DNA from 2 places in the uncultured Oceanicoccus sp. genome. Region 1 is predicted to be linked to the other one. Evidence: predicted binding sites of a transcription regulator. Region 1 holds the regulator's gene; the other holds the start of a gene.
The links. Region 1 encodes LexA, which represses DNA repair genes until DNA is damaged. Its sites were predicted from a motif close to ACTGTNTNTANANACAGT; they were not measured.
Positions count from the first base shown of each region.

Region 2: the regulator LexA is predicted to act here: its motif matches at 2,839-2,856, upstream of recN (DNA repair protein RecN).

Region 1 covers NZ_CAXAHB010000090.1:412-5,653, reverse strand. The annotation lists partial or broken gene AACP44_RS08200 (hypothetical protein) at 1-672, opposite strand, end outside; gene AACP44_RS08195 (enoyl-CoA hydratase-related protein) at 852-1,682, shown strand; gene lexA (transcriptional repressor LexA) at 1,921-2,529, shown strand; gene AACP44_RS08185 (hypothetical protein) at 2,679-2,918, shown strand; gene AACP44_RS08180 (acyl-CoA dehydrogenase) at 2,928-4,727, opposite strand; gene AACP44_RS08175 (metal-dependent hydrolase) at 4,798-5,242, opposite strand, start outside.
Region 2 covers NZ_CAXAHB010000064.1:110-5,544, forward strand. The annotation lists partial or broken gene dnaK (molecular chaperone DnaK) at 1-1,780, opposite strand, end outside; gene grpE (nucleotide exchange factor GrpE) at 1,955-2,557, opposite strand; gene recN (DNA repair protein RecN) at 2,872-4,533, shown strand; gene fur (ferric iron uptake transcriptional regulator) at 4,585-4,998, opposite strand; gene AACP44_RS07275 (outer membrane protein assembly factor BamE) at 5,071-5,435, shown strand, end outside.

The DNA.
Region 1 (5,242 bases):
GACAAAAAATAACATCGACGCAGGCAAAGGCGCCGACGAAATAACATCACCAGTACGGACAGCCCAAGCATAATGCCCGAGCCCAGGAAGCTTTAGATGCTCAGTATTCTTTTCATGCTGCCGCTGATAACCCATTCGGGTATCAAACACCCAAGCCATTTTAGTATTTGGCGCAAACTCTTCTTCAAACCAATAAACCCAATGATTAGACGTAAAATTAGAAAAGCTGACGCTACTACCATCATCAGCATCAAGAAAATGCCAATTCTCTAAACCACTTGGCTGATAAAAACCATCAATGTCTACGTAACCAGGATTTTCAAGGTTGTTATAGAACATATGGCCTAATTCACTGATCGTGTTGTTAAATCCACTATCACAACTGCCATCATAGTCATAACAAGGATTAGCAGGATTGACCAACCTAGCTGAAGGCAGCCGCCAGTCATCATAACCACCGTATTCTAAACCGCCGGCCCAAGCTTTGGCCTCGGGCCAGCTCAGGTCACCCTCATTATCGTACTGAGAAGTTTTTGCATAATTAGCATCCTGCAACCAGGTAATATTCAAGACACTATCGTAAATCAAGCCATTACCACGGTCATACAAGGCAGCTTCAGCATAAAAGGTAACAGGGACAAGGCAAGCAAGGACAAAGTGAGGTCTAAACATAATTAAATCCTTTTTATATTTCGATATTTAATCCGTTAAACATTTACATGGTATCATTTAATCCAAATCATAATACAGCCTTGCATAGATCAAATAAGACTTTGAAAATTGTTTGTAATAACGTAAATTAAATTATTACTAATTAAACTCAATTAATATCGAAAAAAACAGTTGGTGTTATGTACAAAGAAATCCGCTTCGAAATCGATGGCCCTTGTGCCACCATCACCTTAAACCGCCCAGAACAACTAAACGCATGGACACTCTCTATGGGCGATGAGATTCGCAGAGCCTTTGCTACTGCAGAGCAAGACACCAATGTTGTAGGAATTATTTTTACTGGTGCTGGCCGCGCCTTTTGTTCTGGGGCAGATCTAAGTTTGCTCGACGGCGTCTCTTCAACTGATCTCAATGATCATGCTGGCTCAGCCATGCCAGGCGACAAGACTATTGGCACCAGCTATCGTCAAACCTACTCCTATATCGCTTCTATTCGCAAACCAGTGATTGCTGCCATTCATGGCCCCTGTATTGGCATGGGTATCCCCATTGCACTATTTTGTGATTTACGCTTTGCTACACCCGAATCTTTTTTTATGACCGCTTTCGCCCAGCGAGGCTTAATTGCCGAATGGGGTAGTAGCTGGTTACTGCCACGTATGATTGGCAACACTCATGCTATGGATATGCTGCTATCTAGTCGCCGCGTCTATGCTGAAGAAGCCAAAGATATGGGCATGATCAATCGCATTTGTGAACAGTCAGAATTAATCAACGAAGCTAAACGGTATATTGCCGACCTTGCTGACAGTTGTTCACCCTACTCTATGGCGATTATTAAGCGACAACTACATCAAGATTGGATGAATAGTTTAGATGTAGCGCAGAATAATGCGATGGATTTGATGTTGGCGAGCTTTGCTGGTGAAAACTTAAAAGAGGGTCTTGCCGCCATTACAGAAAAACGTGCCGCAAAATTCCCACCACTTAAACTTGACGATAGTGACTAGCTATTCACTAGCCATTCACTACCTCTCCACCTCCCTATTTTGATTATCTTGCTTTCTGGTTAAAGCTGCTGGACTGATTATTACAAAAGCTTGCACAATAAGATTTACTGTATATAATCACAGATACTGTATATAAAACCATACTGGTAGGCCGTCCAGCTACCAATGTGGCCGTACTACTGTCTACATGCAAGCAAGACAACATCAATCAATCGATTGAAAAAAAAGGAGCAGCGTTATGACCAAACTGACACAACGACAAAATGAAGTGCTCAATGTCATAAAAAGTCATATTGAAGACACCGGCTTCCCCCCTACCCGCGCAGATATCGCGCGTGAGTTGGGTTTCAAATCCGCTAATGCAGCTGAAGAACACCTTAAAGCGCTTGCCCGTAAAGGCGCTATCGAAATGATTGCCGGCGCTTCACGCGGTATTCGTATTCCAGAAAATGATGACGAGAGCGGCATCCCTATCGTGGGTCAGGTGGCTGCCGGCAACCCAATTACCGCACAGGAACATATTGAAGATTACTGCCAAATGCCACCCTCATTTTTCAGCCCCCATGCTGATTATTTTTTGCGGGTACGAGGCGATAGTATGATTGATATTGGTATTTTTGAGGGTGATTTGCTAGCGGTCCACAAAACCAAAGACGTACAAAACGGTGAGATCGTGGTGGCCCGAATTGATGATGAAGTGACAGTAAAACGCTTGAGAAAAACTCGCAGCAAGCATCAAATACAATTACTACCGGAAAATCAGGATTATCAACCGATTGAAGTTGACCTGCGTTATCAGGACTTTGACATTGAAGGGCTAAGTGTAGGCGTGGTCAGAAAACAATAGCTAGAAAATCAACAGCAATGAATAGGTCAAAAATTCATACAGGAAATTAGGCCTGATCATTGTTATTCTATATCTGCAGCATTTATTTAGGCTTAATCTTCCCCGCTGCAAAACTGATGGATAATTAACTTACACTCGGAGGGATTCGTATGGGTAAAAACAGTAAACAAACTTCAAAAGATATTGCTTCACTAGCGGCCAAAACACTGAGAGAACCTAATGCTTCGGAAATTGCAAAACAACTTGCAGGAGCCGCCTTGTCTCAATCAAGCACAAATAAACAGACAGGGGATTCTATGGAAACTATCCTCAATCACTTCGCCAAACACATTGGTCTGCAACAATTTGGGTCTCCAGTCTCTATCAGTGGCGTTGAGCCTACTAAGTAAATATCTTTATCATTGACCTAGAAATTGCTCCGCTGTGAGGTCATAGCAAGTGCTATCCAAATCGGCCACCACCGCTAAGCTGGTTCGAGCCTTGGGTAGTTCATAAGCAAAAAAGAATTTAGTCGCGGCTAGCTTTCCGGTATAAAAATTCTTATCACCGGCATCGCCATTATCTAAACCTGCACAAGCGGCAATCGCCTGTTTTAGCCACATCCACGCAATCACCCCATGCCCCATGGCATCGAGAAAAATGGTGGCATTGGCCAGCGCCAGTGCTTTATCGTCACAATCTACCACTGCGGCGATGGTCTGTTCAATTTGATCAAAGGTTGCTGTTAGTTGCTGACAATAGTCTGACAACTGAGGGTAAGTGGCTGCGGCATCAATTGTCGCCAGTATCTCCTCACGCAAAATAGCCACGGCAGCACCCTTATGCATTTGTACCTTACGCCCCAAGATATCCAGACCCTGAATACCCCAAGTCCCCTCATGGATATGGTTGAGTCGGTTATCGCGATAGAGTCGCTCCACTGGATATTCGCGGGTATAGCCGTAACCACCCAATACCTGTATGGCAAGCTTATTGGCTTCTAAGCAATACTCCGATGGCCAAGATTTACAGATCGGTGTAAGCAAATCCAGCAATAAACTCATACGTTGATTCTGTTGCTGATCCTGCGAGATTTTTTGTTGATCGATAATTTGTGAGCTGTAATACATTAGCATTTGTGCACCTTCGACAAATGCTTTTTGTGCCATCAGCATGCGTTTGATATCGGCGTGTTCGGAGATCATCACCTGCGGCAAATCTGGGTTCTTATTATTCAATGGCCGTCCCTGCGGGCGATTGCGCGCATAATCCAGCGAATAAAGGTAGCCACCCAATGCTGTCATCACTGCTGACAGACCGACCGAAATCCGCGCTTCATTCATCATATGAAACATATTGGCCAGACCGTCATTTTCATTACCTACGAGATAGCCGATACAGTCGCCACCCTCACCAAAGTTTAATAAGGTGTTGGTCGCCCCACGACAGCCCATCTTATGATTAAGCCCCGCCAGTGCGATATTATTGTGTTCACCAAGACTACCATCGGCATTAACCCGCATTTTCGGTACCAGGAACAGAGAGATTCCCCTAACGCCCGCAGGACCACCGGGGACCTTGGCTAGCACCATATGAATAATATTATCGCTAAGATCCTGCTCCCCGCCAGATATCCACATTTTGGTGCCAGTAAGCTTGTAACTACCATCGCCCAGAGGTTCCGCCTTGGTGCGAATATCCGCAAGGGATGAGCCCGCCTGCGGCTCAGATAGACACATGGTGCCAAACCAATCGCCGGCCACCAACGGGCCTAAATACTGCTCTTTCAGTGCAGATGAACCGCAAGCATTGAGCATATTGGCAACACCTTGGGTTAGAAACAGATAAATATTGATCGGGTTATTGGCACAGACAAACATACCATTTAAGGCCTGATCGACCATCCAGGGTAACTGCATACCACCGATATCGGCGTCGTAGCCAGAGGTGGCTAACCCCGCCTCTTTAAAGGCATTAATTGCTTGCTTAACCTCAGGAATAGTCTCCACTGCACCATCGATAAACTGTGGTTCATTGGCATCCAGCTTGCCCGCGCAGGGCAAAAACTCTTCCTCAGCGATGCTCTGACATAGATCAAACATCGCGTCTAACGATTCACGATCATAGTCAGAGTAGCGTTCAGACTTCAGCAAATTATCTAAATCCAGCGCTTCATAAAACATAAAGTCCAGATCTCGGCGATTTACAATCATTGACATAATGCGTCTCTCTCGGTGATTAATTTAATGCTGATTTAAAAATATACCGCACGATAACGGGCGCTTTCTACTATTGCTGCTGCAATGACCAGCGCTCCAACAACTGCTGGTTATCATGCTGCCAGGGATGAAAATCCTTACGGAAAAAATCGCGATAAAGTTTTAAGGTGCCACGCAATACGCCGCGTTTACCAAACAAAAATGCAAGACCAGAGAACCAGACTTTGGGACTCCATAACTTTCCATCACACTTCAGCATATGGCGCACGCCATGCAAAATATCCCAAATCAGAAAAAAGGTACTGCGACGCATAGCGGCACGACGCATTTTTTCAGTGCCACCGATGGCGCGATAAACATCAAAAGCCACCGCTTTGTGTTCCATTTCCTCGGCAGCATGCCAGCGCCATAGCTCGGCCATGGCTGGATGCGCAACGGCAAAAATATCGGCCTCACCCAATACTTTTTCCGCCATGACCGCTGTCATATATTCTACTGCCACAGTACCCGCCAAA
Region 2 (5,435 bases), on a different contig from region 1:
CTTCAGTCAGCTTTTGCGTTGCCGCTTCCATCGCCGCTTTGTCATCGCCACTAACAACTTCTTCGGCTTCTTTAACAGCCGCTTCAATAGCCGCTTTTTCTTCTTCAGACGCTTTATCGCCCGCTTCCTCTAAGGTTTTCTTAGTGGCGTTAATCAAGCCTTCCAAGGTATTACGCGCAGTCACTAATTCTTCAAACTGCTTGTCAGCTTCAGCGTTAGCTTCAGCATCTTGTACCATTTGCTCGATTTCATCATCGGACAAACCAGAAGACGCGGTAATGCGGATAGACTGCTCTTTGCCTGTCGCCTTATCCTTTGCGCCTACATGCAAGATACCGTTGGCATCCAGATCAAAGGTCACTTCGATTTGTGGCATACCGCGTGGTGCCGGCGGGATATCAGCCAAGTCAAAGCGGCCCAGTGATTTATTACCTGAGGCTTGCTTACGCTCACCTTGTACCACATGAATCGTTACAGCGGACTGGTTGTCTTCAGCGGTTGAGAAAATCTGCGATTTCTTGGTAGGAATCGTGGTGTTTTTCTCGATCAAAGGTGTAGCAACGCCACCCATGGTTTCGATACCCAGTGTTAGCGGTGTGACATCCAATAATAAAACGTCGGTTACATCGCCACTTAGTACACCACCTTGAATCGCTGCGCCCATGGCAACGGCCTCATCAGGGTTAACATCTTTACGTGGCTCCTTACCAAAAAACTCCGCCACTTTAGCTTGCACTAACGGCATACGCGTTTGACCACCCACCAAAATAACATCGTCGATGTCGCTGGTAGTAAGATCCGCATCTTTAAGCGCCAGCTTTAATGGCTCTAACGACTTAGCCACTAAATCTTCAACCAAAGATTCCAATTTGGCACGCGTCATTTTCACTACTAGATGCTTGGGACCTGAGGCATCAGCGGTGATATATGGAAGATTAACTTCTGTTTGCTGTGAAGAAGACAATTCAATTTTGGCTTTTTCTGCCGCTTCTTTCAGACGCTGCATCGCCAGCGGATCACCTCTAAGATCCATATTGTTTTCTTTCTGAAATTCGTCTGCCAAATACTCGATCAAACGCATATCGAAATCTTCACCACCTAAAAAGGTATCACCGTTGGTAGACAGTACTTCAAACTGATGCTCGCCATCGACTTCGGCAATTTCAATCACCGAGATATCAAAAGTACCACCGCCTAAATCGTATACTGCAATCGTGTGATCGCCTTTGGCTTTGTCCATACCGTAGGCCAGTGCCGCAGCGGTTGGCTCATTGATAATACGCTTAACTTCAAGACCGGCAATTTTACCGGCATCTTTGGTTGCCTGACGCTGTGAATCATTAAAATAAGCGGGAACAGTAACAACCGCTTCTGTGACTGGCTCGCCCAGATATTCTTCGGCGGTCTTTTTCATTTTCATCAGGATTTCAGCCGACACCTGCGGCGGTGCCATTTTCTCACCATTGGCTTCAACCCAGGCATCACCATTGTCGGCAGCAGAAATTGTATAGGGCACCATGGCAATATCTTTTTGCACAACATCATCTTTAAATTTACGACCGATTAAACGCTTAACTGCAAATAAAGTGTTAGTTGGGTTAGTAACGGCCTGACGCTTGGCGCTCTGGCCCACCAGAATTTCATTATCATCGGTGTAGCCGATAATAGAAGGCGTGGTGCGATCACCTTCAGCATTCTCAATGATTTTACTGGTGTCGCCGTCTAGTACAGCAACACAGGAATTTGTGGTGCCTAAATCGATACCGATGATTTTACCCATTGTTCTTTCTCCAATTTTCAACTGGCAGCTGTGGCCAGGACTTTATTTCACTTGAATTGGTATATTGGTGCGAATTTGATTTTTTCAAGTCCGCATCGAGACTGTGTTGGTCAAAGACACTATATTTGTCAAAGAATTTGTCAAAGACACCGTGTTTACCAAAATTAAACCCTATTAGGCGTTTTCATCGATGGAACCGGCAGCCGCCTTAGAGACCATCACCATAGCTGGGCGCAGCAGGCGCTCATTGAGGGTATAGCCTTTCTGCATCACTAGAGTGACTGTGTTAGGTTCTACATCGGGGTTTTCTACCATCGACATCGCCTGATGAAACTGCGGGTCAAAGGGCTCACCTACCGGATCTAGCTGGACGACATTAAATTTGGCCAGAGTATCGATCAGTGTTTTTTGAGTTAGCTGTACCCCTTCCGCCAATGGCTTAACCATCTCGCTATCGGTATCAGCGGCCTCCAAAGCACGCTCTAGATTGTCGGCCACCGCCAATAATTCACCAGCAAATTTTTCCAGCGCAAACTTACGGGCCTTGTCGATCTCAGCTTCAGCTCGACGCTTAATATTCTGCGCGTCAGCCAGCGTTCTCAACGCATCATCTTTGGTTTTGGCTAGCTGTTCCTGCAAAGCCTCTATCTGAGCTTCAGGGCTAGGCTCCTCATCAACCGCCTGTTCCGACGCTGCGGCCTGCTCTTGTTCAACAGGCTGCTCCGTAGGCTGCTCAACATTTTCAATATCAGGGTTAGTGGTTTCTTCGTTGGACACTGCTTTCTCCGGTTTTTCTATCTGGCCAATATCATCAATGACTTGCTATATGGGGGTCGGCTGCAGGCAATTCAAGGGGGCCAATAAAGACCTTGGAGTGGAAAAGTATTCTGCTTGTTATTCAATGACTTAAATTAACAAACAATAAAGGTAACCAGGCGAAATCTGCGCATTGCAGCCTACGCTGCCCTAGCACTGGTCAATCGTGGCATCCAACTGCCTGGCAGGGCGAGATCAAGCGCACAAAAAACTGGACAAAACACTGTATATACAACCATAATACTGTATAAATAAACAGACTATGGAAAACTGCCATGTTGGTCCACCTGAGCGTTAATAATGTTGCCATTGCCAGCGAACTTGAAATGGAGTTTAACCGCGGCATGACCGTGATTACCGGCGAAACCGGGGCCGGCAAATCGATCATGATGGACGCATTGGGACTAGCGCTAGGTGATAGAACCGATGCCGGTGTCGTACGCAGCGGTACTGAACGAGCCGATATTAACGCCTGCTTTGATATTTCCAATATTGAAGACGCCAAACACTGGCTGCAAGAGCATGATTTACTGGATGGCAACGACTGCCTGTTACGCCGGGTTATCACCAAAGAGGGTCGTTCTCGCGGTTATATCAATGGCCGCCCCGCCACTTTGCAAGACTTAAAATCCCTCGGCGAAATGTTGATTGATATTCACAGTCAGCACGCTCACCAATCACTGCTCAAAAAAGATCAACAGCGCCGTTTGTTAGATAACTTTGCCGGATTGGGTGACGATACTGCCCACTTAAAAATAATCGCCAAACAGTTTCAACAGGCACAACAACGTCTTGCCAAGCTGGAAAGTCATCGCAGCGAGCAAAGTGCCCGCGCCCAGTTACTGGCTTATCAGGTCGATGAATTGGACAAACTGGCGCTGCTTGATGATGAATTGGAAACCCTTGAACAAGAGCAGCAGCAACTCGCCAGTGGTGAGCAAATTCAGCAGGCCTGCCAGCAGACCATCGCTCTTTGCAGTGAGGGCGAACTGAATGTAGTGAGCATTTTAAATCAGGCCTTGCGCTCGCTCAGTGAAATACCGGTTAAAAGCCCATCGTTGGATGAAGCCAGCCAATTGCTCAGTAGCGCACTCATTCAAGCAGAAGAAGCCAATAGCGAATTACAGCATCACCTCGACAGTTTTGAGCTAGACCCCGAGCGATTGCACACCGTAGAAAACCGGCTTAGCTCGATTTACGACATTGCCCGTAAACACCATATTCAGCCGGCACAGTTGCCCGAACTGCATCAGGAACTACTGCAAGAACTGACCAGCATAGCTGGCAGTGATGAAGAAATTGAGCAATTGCAACAACAGCTGGCAGAAACTGAACAGCAACACCAACAGCTAGCCAGCAAAATCACTAAAAAACGTAAAACGGCCACCAATCAATTACAAAAACAGGTAGAAGCTCAGCTGAAGCAACTGGCTATGGCCAACTGCCGTTTTAGTATTGCCCTAACACCACGAGCCGATAACACTCCCCACCCCCATGGTCATGAAGAAATTGCCTTTTTGGTTAGCACTAACCCGGGGCAAGAGCCTCAGGCGTTATCCAAAATTGCCTCCGGCGGCGAACTTTCCAGAATCAGCCTAGCGATTCAGGTGATTACCGCGCAAACCAGTGCTACCCCCACGCTGGTCTTTGATGAAGTAGATGTTGGCATTGGCGGGGCTGTGGCTGAAGTGGTGGGCAATTTATTACAGCAACTAGGCGAGCGTGGGCAGGTGCTTTGTGTTACCCATCAGGCCCAAGTGGCTTCCAAGGGGCATCAGCACCTTTATGTCAGCAAAACTGCCAGCAAGAAAAGCGTCAGCACGCAATTGGAACAGCTTAGCGATAAACAAAAGATTGCAGAGATTGCCAGAATGCTGGGAGGCATTGCGATTACAGACCAATCGCTGGCGCATGCCAAAGAGATGCTGTCTCACTAGTACTGCCAGTTATTTCAGTGGGTACGGCGAAGACGGTATAAGGTGGAACAGTTACTTCTTGGGTTTTACGTAAAGCACCAAGCTATGATCCACAATTTCAAAACCATGCTCTTCAGCCAACTCATGCTGACGTTGCTCAATCACTTCATCAAAAAACTCAATCACCTGATTGGTTTCCAGGCATACCATATGGTCGTGGTGATCGCCCTTGGCCATTTCAAACACAGAATGACCACCTTCAAAATTGTGCCGTACTACTAGGCCAGCGGTTTCAAACTGGGTTAATACTCGGTAGACCGTTGCCAAACCCACATCTTCACCGGCTTCTAACAGAGACTTATAGACATCCTCAGCACTTAAATGATGGCTATCTTTTTCAGCTTGCTCCATCAACTGCAAAATCTTTACCCGAGGCAAAGTCACTTTTAAGCCGGCTTTACGTAGCTCTTGATTTTCCATAGTCATATTCAGGGTCGCCTTAGCGTTACAGGATAGTTTGGGGTATTATCCACATCACCGTCACAGAGTGAAAGTCAAATGCCAAAATATATTGCCATTGTTATCCTAATTGCCATCAACAGCCTACTTGGCGGCTGTAATACCCTGCAGTTCCCAGGGGTTTATAAAATTACCGTTGAGCAGGGCAATGTAATTACTCAGGAGATGGTTGACCAGCTGAAGCCTGGTATGTCCAAAGATCAGGTGGAGTATATTATGGGCAGTCCACTACTCAAGGACGCTTTTAATCCCGAGCGCTGGGACTATGTCTATAACATTCAACAGGACAGCGAGCTAAACAAAGAGTACCGTGTGACCGTGTTCTTTAAGGACGATAATCTGGACTATTTTACCGGTGACTTTATCCCCAGTACAGCATCTGAACAAGCTGCCGAGACAGATGC